3 regions of the Actinomadura sp. NPDC047616 genome follow, and region 2 is predicted to be linked to each of the others. Evidence: riboswitches for the same ligand, from Rfam matches in the RefSeq annotation. Region 2 holds a riboswitch; each other region holds the start of a gene.
The links. Region 2 has a riboswitch for thiamine pyrophosphate ahead of thiO (glycine oxidase ThiO). Riboswitches for the same ligand answer to the same signal wherever they lie in the genome.
Positions count from the first base shown of each region.

Region 1: another riboswitch for thiamine pyrophosphate. It lies ahead of ABZ801_RS15225 (Hsp20/alpha crystallin family protein); the one in region 2 lies ahead of thiO (glycine oxidase ThiO).
Region 3: another riboswitch for thiamine pyrophosphate. It lies ahead of thiC (phosphomethylpyrimidine synthase ThiC); the one in region 2 lies ahead of thiO (glycine oxidase ThiO).

Region 1 is NZ_JBEYTB010000005.1:369,206-372,454, forward strand. Features, by position in the region: gene ABZ801_RS15215 (nuclear transport factor 2 family protein) at 1-411, shown strand, start outside; gene ABZ801_RS15220 (hypothetical protein) at 528-707, opposite strand; gene ABZ801_RS15225 (Hsp20/alpha crystallin family protein) at 787-1,203, opposite strand; TPP riboswitch at 1,390-1,547, opposite strand; gene ABZ801_RS15230 (helix-turn-helix transcriptional regulator) at 1,763-2,143, shown strand; gene ABZ801_RS15235 (SIS domain-containing protein) at 2,163-2,777, shown strand; gene ABZ801_RS15240 (HypC/HybG/HupF family hydrogenase formation chaperone) at 2,767-2,994, shown strand; gene ABZ801_RS15245 (SIS domain-containing protein) at 2,991-3,249, shown strand, end outside.
Region 2 is NZ_JBEYTB010000002.1:588,433-591,681, reverse strand. Features, by position in the region: gene ABZ801_RS06950 (thiazole synthase) at 1-658, opposite strand, end outside; gene thiS (sulfur carrier protein ThiS) at 760-966, opposite strand; gene thiO (glycine oxidase ThiO) at 963-2,084, opposite strand; TPP riboswitch at 2,075-2,189, opposite strand; gene ABZ801_RS06935 (FAD-dependent oxidoreductase) at 2,293-3,249, shown strand, end outside.
Region 3 is NZ_JBEYTB010000016.1:55,053-58,301, forward strand. Features, by position in the region: gene ABZ801_RS31645 (mannose-1-phosphate guanyltransferase) at 1-233, opposite strand, end outside; gene ABZ801_RS31650 (CDP-alcohol phosphatidyltransferase family protein) at 230-1,051, opposite strand; gene ABZ801_RS31655 (NUDIX hydrolase) at 1,260-1,796, shown strand; TPP riboswitch at 1,804-1,915, shown strand; gene thiC (phosphomethylpyrimidine synthase ThiC) at 1,913-3,249, shown strand, end outside.

The DNA of each region.
Region 1 (3,249 bases), on a different contig from region 2:
GGCACCTACCGGGACGCGTTGACGCGCGCCGACCTGCAAGGAGTCCTGGCGTTGTTCAGCCCCGGCGCGACGGTGCATTCTCCGCTGTACGGTCCCATTCCGGCCACCGAGTTCTATCCCGAGCTCTTCGCCGACACCAGCCGTGCCAAGTTCCATCTGCTGGGCGTGGCCGAGGGCGGCAAACCGGACGGCGGGCGGATCGTCACCGTCTGGTTCCAGTTCGACTGGCGGCTGCCCTCGGGGCAGCCGGCCGACTTCGAATGCGTCGACGTCCTCGAACTGGCCGACGACGGCAAGATCACAACGCTTCACATCATCTACGACACCGTCACCGCCCGCCCCGCCTTCGAGGCCGAGAAGGGCGAGGGCAGTTCGTGGCGTCCCGCCTCGTCCACCGGCCGGGCGCGATGACCGGGGCCGGCCGGTGCGCACCGTGCCGGCCCGGCGCCGGCCGCGCGGCGAACAGGCCACCGTCGTGACGATCGGGGCCGCGTCGGCTCCGTTGCGGAGCACGGCGGCCCCGCTCTTCAGCGGCGTCGTCTCCGGCCGCGGCGGATGGCGGAGACCATGACCGCGATCACGGTGACGGCCAGGACGGTGATGCCGATGGCCGCGGCCCACCGGCCGTAGTGGGGCAGACGCAGCGCGCCGGCGCAGGCGACCAGGAGAACCCCGGCCGCCGTGTCACCGGCGCGAAGGTTCGGCATCGTGCCGCCGGACGCGGAGGGGCATCTGGCCGTGATGCCCCTCCGGTGGCTCCCGTCCGGGGGGCGGGCGGCAGCGCGGTCACTTCTGGATCGCGATCCGCTTGGCCTCGTGCTCGGCGGCCTTGGGCAGCGGCACGCGGACGGTGAGGATGCCCTGGTCGTAGGACGCCTTGATGGCCTCGGTGTCGGTGTCCGCCGGCAGGGTGAAGGAGCGCGTGAAGGTTCCGTAGCGGAACTCCGACCGGTGCGCCTCCTTCTTCTCCTCGTGACGTTCGGCGTGGACGCGCAGCATGCCGCTCTCGGCCGTGATCTCCACGTCCCTGTCGGGGTCGATGCCGGGCAGCTCGCACCGGATGACGTAGTCGTCGCCGTCGATGTAGTCCTCGACCCGCATGGTCTGCCCCATGCCCGCACGCAACATCGCGAACGGCGACTCCATCCAGTCGAACAGCTCGGGGAACAGGCTGCGCGGTTCCCTGTGCTCGAGTGCACCCATGACGCCTCCTTCGGCAGAGGTCTTCCGCGATCGCCCCCGGCGGCGGCCGGTCCGCAGGGCGGCCGCTCCTGGTACCGGAGGGGGTGCCCTCCGCGCCGGTCGTCAGTCATCGAGGAGGCCGTCACTCCGGCCGGGGCGGCCGTCAGATCGCTCGCCGTGGGGGCGCGTACGCCTGCGCACATCAGAAGACCTGTGAGGCGCTCTCCCTGCGCCGGCATTGTCCGGTTCAGGTTCAAGGGGTCGCCGCACCACTTGACGTGGTTACGGCCTCTCAGCCTTTCCATTGACTCTCCGTTGGATTTCTCCTTCAGAGAACCTCTGGTCCAGCTCCCTCGCTCGTCTCACAGGCCTGTATCCAATATCGCGCGGCCGGTGATCCGGCACCAGGGGGCGGCGGGCGTTTTTACGGGAAGTGGAGGCACTCTTTGCCGAATTTCGCGTATGCGGTACTTCGCCGCCTGCACCGAAAAAAGGGATGACGCTGAGATAGCGGCCCTGGACGGGGGGTAAAGCGTCAGCGACCCGGGGCCGGCGAGGTGGCAGGGGGAGGAGAGCGGTGGTGGACGGCAGCGAGACGCGTGGTCTGCTCCACCCCTTCCTGCTGCTGCTGATCTGCGAGCAGCCGGGGCACGGCTACGAGCTCATCGACCGGCTCGGCTGCCTGGGCGTGTCCGGGGTGGAGCCCGGTCACGCCTACCGGGTGCTGCGCAACCTCGAGCGTGAACGGCTGGTGGTGTCCACCTGGATCACCTCCGACGCGGGGCCCGCCCGTCGCCGCTACGAGCTGACCCGTGAGGGGCACGCCGACCTGGAGGCGTGGATGGCCCGTCTGGCGCGGCTGCGCGAGGTGCTCGACTCCTGCCTCCTCCGGTGGAGCAGGGCGGACCGGGCGCCGTCCGGGTCGCCTAACGGGCGGCGCGGGTCGTACACGGTCTCGTGAGCGGGAAGGGAGCATGCGAATGGCCGAGGGACGGCCGGTGGCGTCCGCGGTCCGGGCCCCGTTCGAGCGCCGGGCCGAACCCGGCCGGGCGCTGGCCGAGCAGGCCGACCACGTGGCGCGCGCGTGCCGGGACATGGCAGGACGCTTCCGCGACGGCGGCAAGCTGATCGTGTTCGGGAGCGGCGGCGCGTCGACCGACGCCCAGCACATCGCCGTGGAGTTCGTCCATCCGGTCATCGTGGGCAAACGGGCGCTGCCCGCGGTGTCGCTGACCGACGACGCCGCCGCCCTGACGGGGATCGCGGCGGCCGAGGGGCTGGGCGCGGTGTTCGCCGCGCAGGTGCGGCTGCTGGGCGGCCCGCGGGACATCGCGCTCGGCCTGTCGGGGGACGGCCGGTGTCCCGAGGTGTTGCGCGGGCTGCGGGCCGCCCGCGGCCTCGGCATGCTGACGGTCGCGCTGGCCGGCGCCGGCGGGGGAGACGTCGCGGCGGCGGCCGACCATCCGCTGGTGACCCCCTGCGACGACCCCTGTGTGGTGAAGGAGATGCACGTCACCATGTACCACCTGCTCTGGGAACTGGTGCACGTCTTCCTGGAGCATCCGGCGGCGCTGGAGCGCGGCGATGAGCGGTGACGCCGACGGGCCGCGGTGCCACGACGAGGTCTGCGTGACCTGTTCCGACAGCGCCGTCCCCGTCAGGATCCGCGAGCTGCTGGGCGACGGCCTCGCCGTCGTCGACACCGACGCCGGGCCGGAGGAGATCAGCGTGGCGCTGGTCGACGCCGGGCCGGGGGACGTCGTTCTGGTCCACGCCAAGGAGGCCATCGCCGTCGTGGAGGACGCGCCATGACCGTGCCGGACGACACCGGGATGGAGACGCTCTACCCCTTCCTGTACTCGGGCGGCGCCCGCGCCGGCGCCCTCCTGGCGGAGGCGGGCCGCTCGGCCAGGGAGAAGGCCGCCGAGATCGCCGAGCTGCGCGGCTCCCTGGCCGAGCGGCACGGCGCGGCGCTGCTGCGTTGCGCGCGCCGGCTGGCGGAGGCGTTCGAGGCGGGCGGCAGGCTGCTGACGTTCGGCAACGGCGGCAGCAGCACCGACGCGCAGG
Region 2 (3,249 bases):
CGGCGTGCCGCATGGCGGCGGCCATCACGGCGGGATGCTGCGCGCGGGTGACGGCGGTCGCCAGCAGCACCGCGTCGCAGCCGAGCTCCATGGCCAGCGCGGCGTCGCTGGCGGTGCCGAGGCCCGCGTCCAGCACCACCGGCACGTTCGCCTGCTCGACGATCAGCTCGATGTTGTGCGGGTTGCGGATGCCCAGCCCCGAGCCGATCGGCGAGCCCAGCGGCATCACCGCGGCGCAGCCCGCCTGCTCCAGGCGGCGCGCCAGCACCGGGTCGTCGTTGGTGTAGGGCAGCACCACGAACCCGTCGTCCACGAGCTGCTCGGCCGCGTCCACCAGCTCGATCGGGTCGGGCAGCAGGGTGCGCTCGTCGGCGATCACCTCCAGCTTCACCCAGTTGGTGTGCAGCGCCTCGCGGGCCAGCTTGGCCGTCAGCACGGCCTCGCCCGCCGTGAAGCAGCCCGCCGTGTTGGGCAGCACCCGGATGCCGCACTCGCGCAGCACGTCCAGCACCGAGCCGCGCGCCGCCGGGTCGACGCGGCGCATGGCGACGGTGGTCAGCTCGGTCCCGGACGCGGTCAGCGCCTCGCGCAGCACGTGCATGCTGGGCGCGCCGCCGGTGCCCATGATCAGCCTGGAGCCGAACTCCTCGCCCGCGATGACGAGCCGGTCCGCGCCGCCGTCCGGGGCCTCGCCGCCCGGGGCCCGGCCCGCCGCGGCCGTGCCGGCCGGAGTCGTGTGGGCCGTCTGCTCTCGCACCGTCAACCTCCCTGCACGGCGGTCAGCACCTCGAGCCGATCCGCCTCCCGTAGCGTCGTGGCGTCCCAGTCGGAGCGCCGTACCACCTCGTCGTTGAGCGCCGCCGCCACGCCGGAGACGGCGGGGGCGACGGACGACACCAGCTCGGCCACGCTGGTGCCCTCGGGCACCTCGCGCGCCTGCCCGTTGACGATGACCTTGACCTTCATGCCGTGACCTCGAAGCGATCGGGGGTGAAGGGACGGGCCTCCTCGGGCACCGTCCCGTCCAGCAGCGTCTCGGTGAGCGCGTCCGCGCTGACCGGCGTCAGCAGGATGCCGTTGCGGAAGTGCCCGGTGCCCAGCACCAGCCCCGGCAGCGCGGACGGGCCGAGCACCGGCGCGTTGTCGGGCGAGCCGGGCCGCAGCCCCGCCGACACCTCGGCGAACTCCAGCTCGGTGATGCCGGGCAGCAGCTCGCGCGCGTCGCGCAGCAGCTCCCACAGGCCCCCGGCGGTGACGCGGGTGTCGAAGCCCATCTCCTCCTGGGTGGCGCCGACCACGATCTCCCCGTCGGCACGCGGCACCAGGTAGATCGACGAGCCCTTCACCAGCCCGCGCGTGCAGCGCCGCAGGAACGGCACCCGGGTGCGCAGCCGCAGCACCTGGCCCTTCACCGGACGCACCGGTGGAACGGTCCCGGGCGGCAGGCCGCCGATGTCGGACGACCACGGCCCGGCCGCCAGCAGCACCCGGTCGGCGGGCAGCCGCGAGCCGTCGTCCAGCCGCACGCCGGCGACGGCGTCGCGCTCGACCAGCACGGCCTCGGCGCGCCGCCGGACCAGCCGCACGCCCAGCTTCTCGGCCGCGGCCAGCAGCGCGGGGGTCAGCCTGCGCGGGTCGATCGAGCCGTCCTCGGGGACGAGCAGCCCGCCGCGCACGCCCGGCGCCAGCATGGGCTCCTGCCGGCGGCACTCCCGTCCGGTCAGCGTCTGCGGGGTCAGCCCCAGCGCCTCCTGGAAACGGCGCAGGTCGTCCAGGTACGCCAGGTCGTCGGCGTCGAAGGCGACCTGCAGGACGCCGTCCGTGCGCAGTCCGGTGTCGGCCCCGGTCAGCTCCTCCAGCTCGGCGACGAACGCCGGGTAGCGCGCCAGGGACGTCAGGCCCAGCCGCAGCAGCGGCTCCTCGCCGTAGGTCAGCTCGCTGACGGGGGTCAGCATCCCGGCGGCGACGGCCGACGCGCCGCTCGCCGGATCGGGATCGACCAGGGTGACCGACGCGCCGCGCGCGGCCGTCCGCCAGGCCGTGGCCAGCCCGACGACCCCGGCCCCAATGATCACGATCTCCAAGTGTGCACTCCCTTCGCCGGCATGATCCGGATCAGGTCCTGGCGGTCGGCGGCCCGCACAGCCGCCCTCTCAGCCCGGTCGTACCGGACTCCCGCGGTTTCTCGCATCTACCACCCTACGTCCCATTAGTCCGGTCCCGTGTGCGGGCATGCGCGTGGCGGACGGCCGTCCGAAGCGGCCGGAACCGGGCGGACTAAGGTGAGCCTTCATGAACAGGGTGATCGTGGTGGGCGGCGGGCTGGCGGGCGTGCGGGCGGTGGAGGCCCTGCGCCGCAAGGGGCACGAGGGAGAGGTGATCCTCGTCTCGGCCGAGCGGCACCGGCCCTACGACCGGCCGCCGCTGTCCAAGGCGGTGCTGGCGGGCGACGCCGACGACACCACCGTCGAGGTCGACTGGGACGACCTGCGCTGCGAGACGCTGCTCGGCGAGCGCGCCACCGCGCTGCGGCCCGGCGACCCGCGCGGCGGCACCGTCGTCACCACCGCCGGCGAGCTGGAGTTCGACGGGCTGGTCATCGCCACCGGCGCCACGCCCGTCACCCTGCCCGGCCACGGCGCCCAGCACGTGCTGCGCACCATCGACGACGCCCGCGACCTGCGCGCGCGGCTGACGCCCGGCGTCCGCCTCGTCATCGTGGGCGCGGGCTGGATCGGCGCGGAGGTCGCCACCACCGCCGCCAGGAAGGGCTGCTCGGTCACGGTGGTGGAGGCCGCCGACGCCCCCCTGTCGGGCGCCATCGGCCCGGAGGTCGGGGCGCTGACGGCCCGCTGGTACGGCGAGGCCGGCGTGGAGCTGCGCACGGGCGTCAAGGTCGCCGCCGTCGAGCCCGGGTCGCTGCTGCTGGCCGACGGCGACCGCGTCGCCGCCGACGCGATCGTGGTCGGCGTCGGCGTCCGCCCCGAGCTGGGCTGGCTGGACGGCTCCGGCGTGGAGATCGACGGCGGCGTGGCGACCGACGCCGCGTTCCGCGTCACCGTCGCGGGCACCCCGCGGTCCGACATCGTGGCGGTGGGCGACTGCGCCGCCTGGTGGTCGAACAGGTACGGGCGGCGCCTGCTCGTCGAGCACTGGGACACCGCCCTCAACGCCCCCGCCGTCGCGGCCGCCACCCTGGTCGGGGAGGACGCCGAGTACGACCCCGTGCCGTACTTCTGGTCCGAGCAG
Region 3 (3,249 bases), on a different contig from region 2:
GTGGCGTAGCTGAGCGCCATGCCCAGCTCCTCGCCGTCGCCGAAGTAGTTGCGGATCAGCGCGGCCAGGAACTGCACGGTCACCACGGTCTCGGTGAACCCGTGCCGTTTGAGCAGCCGCAGCACGTGTTCCATGATCGGCCGGTTGACGAGCGGGAGCAGGGGCTTGGGCTGGTTGGCGGTCATCGGGCGCAGCCGCGTCCCCTCACCGCCCGCCATCACGACGGCCTTCATCGGGGTTTATCCGCTCCCTCCTGTTCACCGGACGGGGGGCTCCCGTCCGCCGGAGGCGGCGCGCCGGACGCGTCGCCGTGCTGGTGCCGCCCGGGTGGTTCACCCGCGGGCGCCTCCCCCGTGGGTTCTTCCCCGTCCCGGCCGGTTCGTTCCCCGCCGGTTGGTTCTGCGCCGGTTCGTTCTCCACCGGTTCGTTCCCCGGCGGGGACGTCCCCGGCGGGCCCGGCCAGCATGAGCTGCCGCGTCTGCCACCAGTACAGGGCCGCGGCCCACCAGTACAGGCCCGTCCCCCAGATCGCGAAGCACCAGCCGACGATCTTGGCGGTGGTGGCCACGGCGCCGTCGTGGTCGCCCAGCAGCAGCAGCGGGAAGGCGTACAGCAGGCACAGCGTGGCGGCCTTGCCCACGAAGTGCACCGGCAGCGTCCCGCCGTATCCCAGGCGCCGCATCAGCGGCATGATCGGCGTGATCGCGACCTCCCGGCCGACGAGCAGGATCACCAGCCACAGCGGGATCACGTCGCGGACGGTCAGGCCGATCAGGGTGACCAGGATGTAGAGCCGGTCGGCGGCCGGGTCCAGCACCATGCCGAGCTTGCTGGTCTGGTTGAGGGCGCGCGCCAGGCGGCCGTCCAGCCAGTCCGACAGGCCGGCGAACACCAGCACGCCCAGCGCCCACCAGTCGGCGCCGACCAGTACCAGCCACAGGAACAGCGGCACGCCGAGCAGGCGCGCGAAGCTCAGGATGTTCGGTATCGTCCAGATCCGGCCGGACGCCGTCGCGAAGTCGTCCCTCTCGGGAGGCGGCTGCTCGCGCAGCGGCCCCCCGGCCCCCGGTGCACCGGGTGGCGACGCTCCACGTCCGGCTCGGGGCGTCACGCCCCCCGTCCCCCCGCCAACGACTGCCATCACTGACGCGCTCGCTCTCCTCGGTCCGGGCCCACCGGCCAGGCAGGACACGCATCTCTGTCCCCTAGATCCTGACCCTACCGGTCAGCTTGCGAAAGCCCCCGATAGCGTCCGGCCCATGCGGTGGACCCTGCACGGCGAGCGGACCGTCTACGACAGCCCCTTCATGTCCGTCCGGCTGGCCGACGTCGAGCTGCCCGACGGGCGGCGCTTCGACCACCATCTGCTGCGGGTGCGTCCGGCCGCCGGCGTCGCCGCGCTGGACGGACACGGCCGTGTGCTGCTGATCTGGCGGCACCGGGTCATCACCGACCGGTGGGGCTGGGAGATCCCCGGCGGGCGGGTCGAGCCGGGTGAGGACCCCGCCGACGCCGCCGCCCGCGAGCTGGTCGAGGAGACCGGGTGGCGCCCGGGCCCGCTGCGGCATCTGCTGGACGTCCACCCGTCGCCGGGCGTGCACGATGGCGTTCATCACATCTTCACCGCCGACGGCGCCGGCGATCCGGCCGACGTGGAGGCCGAGCGGATCGAGTGGGTCCCGCTGGCGTCCGCGCCGGAGCCGGCGGCCCGGGGCGAGATCGGCTCGGGGTCGACGGCGGCGGCGCTGCTTTACCTCATGTCCCGGGGTTGCGGCAACGGGGGTGCGGCGGGTTAGCGTCGGCGCGACAGATCGCGGGGGCCCGGCGAACCGGGCTGAGATCGCGGCTGAGACGGCCGCCGACCGCTGGAACCTGACCGGGTAATGCCGGCGTAGGGAGAGATCACGTCATCATGACCGACAGCGTGTCCACACCTGTCCACGACGCCCGTCCCGCCCGCAGGACGTATCTCGTCGGGTCGCGTCCCGACGTGCGCGTCCCCATGCGGGAGGTGGCGCTGACCAACGGCGCGACGGTGGTGCTGTACGACACCTCCGGGCCGTACACCGATCCGGGCCACGTCGTCGACGTGCGGCGCGGCCTGCCCGCCCTGCGGGCCGGGTGGATCGCCGAACGCGGCGACACCGCCGAGTACGAGGGGCGGCCCGTCCGTCTGGAGGACGATGGCCGCCGGTCCGCCGATCCGCTGCGTGACCAGGGGGCCTTCCCGCCGCGCCGGCCGCGCCGGGCCACCGGCGGGGCGGTGACGCAGCGGGCGTACGCGCGGCGCGGGGAGATCACACCGGAGATGGAGTTCGCGGCGCTGCGCGAGGGGGTGGCGCCCGAGGTGGTCCGCGCGGAACTGGCGGCGGGACGGGCGGTGCTGCCCGCCAACGTCAACCATCCCGAGTCCGAGCCGATGGTGATCGGCTCCCGCTTCCTCTGCAAGGTCAACGCGAACATCGGCAATTCCGCGGTGACCTCCTCCATCGAGGAGGAGGTGGAGAAGATGACCTGGGCGACGCGGTGGGGCGCCGACACGGTCATGGACCTGTCCACCGGACGCGACATCCACACCACGCGCGAGTGGATCCTGCGCAACTCGCCCGTCCCGGTGGGGACGGTGCCGCTGTACCAGGCGCTGGAGAAGGTCGGCGGCGACCCGGCCGAGCTGACCTACGAGATCTTCCGCGACACCGTCATCGAGCAGGCCGAGCAGGGCGTGGACTACATGACCGTGCACGCCGGGGTGCTGCTGCGGTACGTCCCGCTGACCGCGCGCCGCAAGACCGGCATCGTGTCGCGCGGCGGGTCGATCATGGCGGCGTGGTGCCTGGCGCACCACGAGGAGAACTTCCTCTACACCAACTTCCGCGAGCTGTGCGAGATCTTCGCCGCCTACGACATCACCTGGTCGCTGGGCGACGGGCTGCGCCCCGGGTCGATCGCCGACGCCAACGACGAGGCGCAGTTCGCCGAGCTGCGCACGCAGGGCGAGCTCACCCGGATCGCCGCCGAGTACGACAACCAGGTGATGAACGAGGGCCCGGGGCACGTCCCCATGCACAAGATCAAGGAGAACGTCGACCTGCAGCGGGAGCTGTGCGACGGGGCGCCGTTCTACACGCTGGGCCCGCTGACCACCGACATCGCGCCCGGCTACGACCACATCACCTCCGCGATCGGCGCGGCGATGATCGGCTGGTACGGCACCGCGATGCTGTGCTACGTCACGCCCAAGGAGCACCT